Regions from separate parts of the Mesorhizobium sp. LCM 4576 genome, predicted to be linked through region 1. Evidence: predicted binding sites of a transcription regulator. Region 1 holds the regulator's gene; each other region holds the start of a gene.
The links. The regulator PhoB, encoded in region 1, activates phosphate uptake and scavenging genes when phosphate is short. The targets are predictions, from matches to a motif close to TGTCATNNANCTGTCAT.
Positions count from the first base shown of each region.

Region 1 (2,201 bases):
CCTATCGCCGGGCCGGCGAGGCGCTGGGCTTCGGCCTCGGCAGCCTGTTCGCCCTCATCGATCCGGCGCCCGTCGCCATGGTCGGCGTCAGCGCGGCCGCCTTCGACCTGATCGAGCCGGCGCTGAGGAAGGCGATCGCCCAGACCGCCGGCGGCCAGCATTCGGAATCGATCTCCTTCGACACCGAGCCGAACGAGCTGCCGCTGATCCGCGAAGGCTGCGCCATGCGCGCGCTGACCTTCGTCGACCAGGAGATTTTCGCGCCGGGGGTTCAGGCAAGAGCGGGCAAGCACGTCGCTTGAGCCACTTTGAGTGATCGTTGGTTTCGAGTGTCCCGCTGGACACCGGAGATTAGCGAAGGCCCCGAAGCTTCGTCATTCCAGGGCGGAGCAGGAGCGAAGCTCCGTCGCGGAGACCCTGGAATCCATTCCGTTACCTCGGACGTCGGGCGCAGCCGAGCAGAATTCTGCGCCGCCGCAGCGCGTCGACGTCACGGAATGGATCCTCGGGTCTGCGCTGCGTCGCTACGCTCCTTGCTCCGCCCGTCGATGACGAAGCACGACCGTCCCGGCTACTCGCCAACGCATGCGATCCGGTAGCGGACGCGTCATTCTGCGAACGGCGAACCTAATCCTCCCGGATCGCATAGCCCGCCCCGCGGATGGTGCGGATGACGTCGGGCATGCGGCCGTTGTTGACGGCCTTGCGCAGGCGGCCGACATGGACGTCCACGGTGCGCTCGTCGATATAGATCGTCTCGCCCCAGACATTGTCGAGCAGCTGGCTGCGCGAGAACACGCGGCCGGGGTGGCGCATCATGAATTCGAGCAGCCGGAACTCGGTCGGGCCGAGCCTGATCTCGCTCTTCTTGCGGTAGACGCGATGCGATTCGCGGTCGAGCACGATGTCGCCGACCTTGAGCACGCTGGACAGCACCTCAGGCTTTGCGCGGCGCAACAGCGCCTTGACGCGCGCCATGAACTCCGGCGTCGAGAACGGCTTGACCAGATAGTCGTCGGCGCCGGTGGACAAACCTCGAACCCGATCGCTCTCTTCACCGCGCGCGGTCAGCATGATGATCGGCAGCCGCTCGGTCTCTGGCCGCATCCTGAGGCGCCGGCAAAGCTCGATGCCGGACACCYCCGGCACCATCCAGTCGAGCACGAGCAGGTCGGGAACGTTTTCCTGAAGGCGGATTTCGGCCTCGTCGCCGCGGGTCACCACTTCGACCTGGTAACCCTCGGATTCGAGATTGTAGCGGAGCAGCACCCCCAGCGGCTCCTCGTCCTCCACCACCATGATGCGTGGCGCGATCATCGGMGTAACCTTTTCCGTCAGGCCGCCGGCGCCGACATTGCCGTCTCGTCCTGCTTCGGACGGTTGGCGGGCAATTGCGTGCCGGTCAACACATAATAGGCGTTCTCGGCGATGTTGGTCACATGGTCGCCGATGCGCTCGAGGTTCTTGGCGCAGAACAGAAGATGCGTGCAAGCGGTGATGTTGCGCGGATCTTRCATCATATAGGTCAACAGCTCTCGGAAGACGGATGTGTATTTGACGTCGATGCGTTCGTCGTCGTTGCGAAGCTTGGCCAGCGCCGTGGCATCGCCCACCGTGTATTCCTGGATCACGCCCTGGACCTGGATCAGCACCATCTGCGCCATGGAATCGATRGAATGCGTGAGGTCGCGCGGCGCGGCGCTGACGCCGACCGAGCCGACGCGCTTGGCGATGTTCTTGGCGAGATCGCCGATGCGCTRGAGGTCGCCCGCCATGCGGATCGCTCCGACCACGCTGCGCAGGTCGTCGGCCATCGGCTGGCGCTTGGRGATCAGCGTGATGGCGCGGTCGTCGAGCTCGCGCTGCCTTGCGTCCATGATGGCGTCGTCGGAGACGACGCGCTGCGCCAGCGCATTGTCGCTTTCGAGCAGCGCCCTGGTCGAGGCGCRGACCATCGAGGCGGCAAGGTCGCCCATGTCGTTGATGAGCCGGCTGATCTGCCTCAGATCCTCGTCGAAGGAGGCGACGGTATGTTCGGCCATGATGATGTCCTCGTATGTCTTCAGCCGAAGCGGCCGGTGATGTAGTCCTGGGTGCGCTTCTCGCGGGGCGAGGTGAAGATCTTCTCGGTCCGGTCGAACTCCACCAGCTCGCCCAGATACATGAACGCCGTCTGCCGCGAGACGCGCGCCGCCTGCTGC
Region 1 is NZ_MDDT01000037.1:15,817-18,017, reverse strand. It holds gene LCM4576_RS21065 (ROK family protein) at 1-302, shown strand, start outside; gene phoB (phosphate regulon transcriptional regulator PhoB) at 628-1,317, opposite strand; gene phoU (phosphate signaling complex protein PhoU) at 1,335-2,042, opposite strand; gene pstB (phosphate ABC transporter ATP-binding protein PstB) at 2,063-2,201, opposite strand, start outside.

Region 2 (2,201 bases), on a different contig from region 1:
CGATCTCGATCTTGCGGTAGAGCGACTCGTCCCCCTTGAGACCCTGGCCGTTGCCCGAGTCCCGCGCCAGCATCAGGAAGCTCTTGTCGGAGAGGGCGACGATCTCGCTCTGCGCGGCGACCTTGGTCTTGCCCTTGGCGTCCTTGAACACCGGCAGCGGCACGACATATTCGTGCGCCAGCTTGAGGTGGGCGAGGTCGGACGCATCATAGACCAGCGCGCGGGTGTTCTGGCGGGTCGAGCCGGAATCGCCGCCGTCCTGGCGGGCCGCCGACTGCAGCACGGCGATCAGGAACTTGCCGTCCGGCGTCATCGACATGCCTTCGAGGCCCTGGTTGTTCTGGCGGCCGATCTCGGGGTCCTTCGGATCGGGCTCGGCCGCGCCCGGGCCAGGATTGTCGGAAGCGAAGTTCGGCTTGCCGTGCCGGATCGGCACCAGCGCGGCCGGCGGCTGGGTCGCCGACATCAGGCGGCCTTCGGCCGAGAAGCGGTAAATGTTCMGGCCATATTCGTCGGAGATGAACATCGTGCCGTCCGCCAGGCGCACGATCGCCTCGTCGTCCAGCGAAAGCTTGCCGTTGTCGGCCTGCGGCAGGATCGGCATGTCGCCGGCGGCTTCGCGCACGCCGTTCAGCGGATCAAGCCCGGTGGCGTCGGCGCCCTTGTCGTCGGTCAAGAGCATCGTGTCGGCAAGTGTCGCCTTGACGCCGGTCTGTTCCTGCCCTGCGGCGGGCGCGGCACCTGGAGCGGTCGGGATCAGCTCGATGGCGATGGTGTTGAGGCGCGGGCGATAATCGGTGGTGCCGACGACGTTGTAGCCGCGGTCCGGCAGCAGCCAGAGCGAGCCCTTGTAGCTGGCGCCGTCGCGCGCCCAGGACTTGGCGTCGATCGACATGCCGGAACCCGAACCGAACGTCTCGCCGAACTTGTCCTTCTGGCTGGCCGGAATGCGGCCGACGCCGACGAGCCCCTTGTTGACATAGGCGACGCCGTCGGCGAATGCCGGGGTCAGCGTGGTGAACAGGGCAAGTGCCGCGCCGAGCGCGACGGTTCGGTTGAGACGTTTCATCGATATCCCCTTCGTGACGAGCAGAGCGGCTATTGGCTCAAAAGGGCGCGGCATCGACGATGCGGGCAGCCCTTGCCGTCGAGCGGTCTAGGACGTGAACGTGATGGTTGCGTGACAGTTTCCTTCTCCCACAAGGGGAGAAGGGAAAGCTCCGCCTCAATCGCTCTCTCTTGCGACCAGCTCCAGCGGCCAGACCTCGCGGATGATGCGTGTGCCTTCGGGGCCGGCGAAGGCGGGAAGCGAGGCGAGCAGCATCTCGGCCAGACGCCGTCCCATCGGCTCCAGCGATGGACGGAAGGCCGTCAGCGCCGGCGAGAAATAGCGGCAGAGCGGCGTGTCGACGATGACGATCACCGCGATGTCGTGGCCGGGCCTGATGCCCATCTCGGCCAGTGCCTTGCAGCCGCCGAGCGCCATTGCGTCATTGTTGAAGATGATGGCTGTCGGCCGGTCCTTGGAGAGCATGACGCGCGGCGTCACCTGATAGCCGCCGGTCTCGTTGATGAAGCCGTCGGCGATCATGCCGGGGTCGACTTCGATGCCGTGCCGCTTCAGAGCCTTGCGGTAGCCGTCGAGGAACAGGTAGCCGAAGTTGAGATCGAGCGAAGGGCGGATGGCGGCAATGCGGCGGTGACCGCGCGCGACCAGCCGGTCGACGYCTTCCTCACCCGCCCTCTCGAAATCGATATCGAGCGAAGGATAGGCGTCGCCACCGGATAGACTTCGGCCAAGCGTGGCGAAGGGAAATCCGGCCTTGCTGAGATAGTCGATCCGATCGTCTTCCCGCCGCGTATTGGCCAACACGACCGCGTCGGCCCGGCGCGTCTCAACCACGCGGCGCAGCCTCTCCGGCTGATATTGGCCGGGCTCGCCCATGACGACCATCAGATCCAGGTCATGCTCGGCGAGCCGCGCCTGCAGACCGGTCAGGAACGGGATGAAGAACGGCTCGCCATATTGCTGATCGCCGGGATGCGGTTGCAGCATGAAGGCGATAGAATGGGTGGCGCCTTTCCTCAGGCTGCGGCCCGACTGGTTGGGCGAATAGTTCAGCTTCCTGGCCGCCTCCAGCACGCGCTGGCGCGTCTCGGCATTGACATCGGCGCGACCGTTCAGCGCGCGCGACACGGTG
Region 2 is NZ_MDDT01000016.1:165,554-167,754, reverse strand. It holds gene LCM4576_RS08535 (esterase-like activity of phytase family protein) at 1-1,069, opposite strand, end outside; gene LCM4576_RS08530 (LacI family DNA-binding transcriptional regulator) at 1,226-2,201, opposite strand, start outside.
Region 2: the regulator PhoB is predicted to act here: its motif matches at 1,170-1,186, upstream of LCM4576_RS08535 (esterase-like activity of phytase family protein).

Region 3 (2,201 bases), on a different contig from region 1:
GCGGCTTGTAGAAGGTGACGGCCGGCAGTTTGCCGTCGTCGATCGCCTTGATGAACTCGACGCCGTCGAGGCCGCCATCCTTGATGTGCTCGGCCCGCGCGGCCGTGCCCGGCGCATAGGCCGCGAAATAGTTGAAGGGCTGGTGGTGGAACTGGAAATTCGGCACCGGCGTCGCGTTCTTGCCGTCGAGCGCGGCCTGCCAGGCGCCCGAGTACCAGGCCCAGGAAATGCCCTTCAGCGACAACAGGTCACCGATGGTGATCTCGTGCTGCGGCGGCAGCGTGGTCGGCTGCGCCGGATCGGCCAGCGCCTTGTCGCCGCCCTCGGCCGGCTTGTTGGCGCTCGGCTGGTAAGGCGGCTYCATGGTGTTGACGGCGTAGAAGTCGGGCGTGATGGCGCCGTCATTGGCGAATTTCGGCACGCCGCCAAGTGCGGAGGCCGGTGAATTGTCGGCCGGCTTCAGCGTCACGCCGTCCGGTTCGACGACGGCGATCTGGCCCTTCACCGGGCTGGTGGCGGCGTTCGGGTAATAAGGCGCGCAGGCGCAGGCGAGCATGAAGTGGTTGAGGAAGGAGCCGCCGAAGGCGCCCTGGAAGAAATTGTCCGCCAGCACGTATTTCTTGGCGATGTTCCACATTGGCAGGACCGAGCCGTCATAGTGGCCCATCACCAGCGAGCCGGAATCGGCCCAGGCGACGAACTTGTCGTTCTTGCCGCCGTCGATCTGCATCTGCTCCTGGTAGAAGCGGTGCCAGAGYTCGTGCGTGACGACGTTGGTGCCCTCGTTGAAGCCCTTGGGATCGTCGATCGCGAATGTCGCGTTGGCCAGATGCGCGCTCTGCGCCTCCGTCACCGCCGGCGTGACGCCCTTGCCGGTCAGCCCGCCCCAAGCCGGCGGCAGTTCGGAAAGCGGCGTGCCGTCGCGGTCGAGCTGGCGCGCCTGGCCGGGCGAGACGTTGGCCAGGCCGTTGGCGCCGGGGAAGCCGCCATAGAGGTTATCGAAGCTGCGGTTCTCGGCGTAGATGACGACGACGGTGTCGATCTTGTCATAGCCGGGAGGTGCCGCGTGGGCAGCAGRGGAGAGCGATGCCAGCGCTGTGGAGGCGAGGCAAAGGGAGAGAAAGGTTCGGGTCATCGGGAAATGCCTCGTGGCTTGGGAATGGCTGGAGGACGGCAATGCAGGGACGCAGCTGCATCAATGCCCAGCTACTTCGACGCCTTGTCACCCATGTGACAGTTCCGCAGCGTCCGAACACGGTTTCGTGAGCGAGGAAGCCAGTCATCAATCCGTTGTACTAGCCTCCTACTTCGCCAAAGAACCCAGGGATGTCGCCGAAGATGATGGGACGTTGGAGAAATCAGGGGATCGCCATTGGCGCGGCCGCGATGATCGTCTTGACCGCGCCTGCCAACACCGCGCAGCCTTCCGGCGTCCATCCCGGCCCGATGTCACGCCAGGACGCCTTCGCCCGCGCCGAGGCGCTGACGGCGTTGGGGCGGCAGATGTTCTTCGATCCGTCGCTCTCYGCCTCGGGCAAGCAGGCCTGCTCGTCCTGCCATGATCCCAACCACGCCTTCGGACCGGCATCGGCGGCACCCGTCGAGATGGGCGGACCTAACCTCGACCGGCCCGGCATTCGCGCCGTGRCGTCGCTGCGCTACCTGCAGGCCGCGCCCGCCTTCACCGAGCATTTCTACGACTCCGAGGATGAAGGCGACGAGAGCGTCGACAACGGCCCGACCGGCGGCCTGACCTGGGACGGCCGTGCCGACCATGGCAAGGATCAGGCGAGGATCCCGCTGCTGTCGCCCTTCGAGATGGGCAACAAGGACGAGGCCCAGGTGGTCGCCAGTCTGCGCAAAGCGCCCTATGCCGACGCCTTCAAGGCTGCCTTCGGCGCCGATGTCTTCGACCATCCGCAGGACGCCTTCGACGCCGCGGTGGAGGCGCTCGGCACCTTCGAGCAGAGCAGCACCGATTTCTATCCCTATTCCAGCCGCTACGACGCCTTCCTTGCCGGCAAGGCGCAGCTCTCGGCGCAGGAGCTGCGCGGCCGCATGCTGTTCGAGGACGAGGCGAAGGGCAATTGCGCGAGCTGCCATTTGAGCGAGCCCGCCAATGACGGCGAGRCGCCGCAATTCACCGATTACGGCCTGATCGCGATCGCAGTGCCGCGCAATCCGGCGATCCCCGCCAATGC
Region 3 is NZ_MDDT01000057.1:716,952-719,152, reverse strand. It holds gene LCM4576_RS29185 (acid phosphatase) at 1-1,135, opposite strand, end outside; gene LCM4576_RS29180 (cytochrome-c peroxidase) at 1,387-2,201, shown strand, end outside.
Region 3: the regulator PhoB is predicted to act here: its motif matches at 1,278-1,294, upstream of LCM4576_RS29185 (acid phosphatase).

Region 4 (2,201 bases), on a different contig from region 1:
CAGCGCGTTGGCGATCGGTTTCATGCGAGCCTTTGATCCCGCTACAGCCGCTGCATATAGGGCCCGAGCGTGATCAGGGCGACGGCGGCGATCGCCAGCACCATGCCGGTCGCCTGCAAGGCATTGAGCCGTTCGCCGAAGAAAGCGAGCGCCACGACATTGACCGCGACAAGCTGGATCACCGCCGACAGGCTGAACGACACCGACATGCCGAATTCGCGCACCAGCCTCAGCATGACCAGATTGCCGGCCGTATAGAGCGCCAACGTCAAAAGCAGCTTGGCGAGGCTCGGCGCCAACCCCCATTGCTTGGCCGCCATCGCCGCCAGCACGAACATCACGGTCGAAATGCAGAGCTGCGCCAGTCCCCAGAAACTCACTTGCCATCCCCTTTTGGAAGCGCCGTTCGCCACGCCGGCCGCAGCCCTTGTTTCCGAAGCGGACGAGGCCGTCAAGCTGGCGGTGTGGGGACAAGGGCGAAGGCTGCGYCAAGCCCCCTTCTCCCGAGCAACTGGTCTTTGACTATAGCGTGCATGGCAGCTTGGCGCATGCATTGTCCAATGGAGCGCTCGTCGACCCCCACTCCGTCTCGGCTTCGCCGAGCCACCTCTCCCCCGATCGACGGGGTAGAGGAAAGYCTCCCTTCCTTTCCCTCCGGAGGGGGGAAAGGTGGCGCTGCGAAGCAGCGACGGATTGGGGGAACCACGTGGCAATCGAGCGGCGGCCCGATCAGTCACGCCACTAACAGAAGATGTGTGCATAGTTGGCCACGGTACGAGGAGAAAGGGGCCGACATCGACGGCTTCGCCAACCGCCGAGGGCTATGCCGAAGCGATGTCACGAAAATGTGATCGGCGCGCTTTAGGGGTCGAAAGGTCAAATCCCAGCCACCTCAAGAAGCCAGAGGAACACCATGACCGCGACCCCTGAGACCCGTTTCCGCAGCAGCCAGCTCGAGGACAATGACGGCCCGCCCGTCAACCCGACCGACAACCGCACAATGGGTGAGATCATCGCCGCGCGCTTCTCGCGCCGTGGTTTTCTCATGGGTTCGCTGGCCGTCTCGGCCATCGCCGCCACCGTCAGCCCGCTGGCGCTGATCGCCGCCGACGAGGCGCGCGCCGCCGAGGCTTCGGCCTTCAAGTTCGACGAGCTCGAGGCCGGCATCGACGACAAGCACCATGTCGCGCCGGGCTACGATGCCGACGTGCTGCTGCCCTGGGGCGATCCGCTGTTTGCCGATTCACCCGAGTTCGATCCGCTGAAGCAGTCGGCTGAGGCCCAGGCCAGGCAGTTCGGCTACAACAACGACTATGTCGGCTATATCCCGATCGACGGCTCCGCCGAACATGGCCTTTTGGTCGTCAACCACGAATACACCAACCCGCATCTGATGTTCCCGGGCATCGTTTCGATCGTCGAGAAGGACGGCAAGAAGGCCGCCGAGGTGGCGCCGCTCTCGAAGGAGCAGGTCGATGTCGAGATGGCCGCGCATGGCGGCACCATCGTCGAGATCCGCAAGCAGGACGGCAAATGGCAGGTGGTGCGCGACGGCAAGCTCAACCGCCGCATCATGTCGACCACGGAGATGGCGCTCTCCGGCCCGGTTGCCGGTCACGACCGCGTCAAGACCAATGCCGATCCGTCCGGCGCCAAGGTCATCGGCACCCTCAACAATTGCGCCGGCGGCGTCACGCCCTGGGGCACCTATGTGATGGCCGAGGAAAACATCCACGGCTATTTCTCGGGCGAATTGCCCGAGGGCCACAAGGAAGCCGCCAACTACAAGCGCCTCGGCATCCCGGAAGGCGCCTATGAATGGGGCGCGCATTACGATCGCTTCAACCTCYCCAAGGAGCCGAACGAGCCGAACCGGTTCGGCTGGATCGTCGAGGTCGACGTCAACGATCCGGCTTCGGTGCCGAGGAAGCGCACCGCCATGGGCCGCTTCAAGCATGAGGGCGCAGAATCGATCGTCGCCAAGGACGGCCGCGTCGTCTTCTATCTCGGCGACGACGAGCGCTTCGACTATGTCTACAAATTCGTCACCGCCGGTAAGTTCAATGCCGATGACCGCGCGGCCAACATGAACCTGCTCGACGACGGCACGCTTCATGTGGCGAAGTTCGCCGAGGACGGTTCGGTCGAATGGATGCCGATCGTGTTCGGGCAAGGCCCGCTGACGGCGGAGAACGGCTTTG
Region 4 is NZ_MDDT01000017.1:46,249-48,449, reverse strand. It holds gene LCM4576_RS09050 (phosphatase PAP2 family protein) at 1-24, opposite strand, end outside; gene LCM4576_RS09045 (hypothetical protein) at 42-380, opposite strand; gene LCM4576_RS09040 (PhoX family phosphatase) at 914-2,201, shown strand, end outside.
Region 4: the regulator PhoB is predicted to act here: its motif matches at 836-852, upstream of LCM4576_RS09040 (PhoX family phosphatase).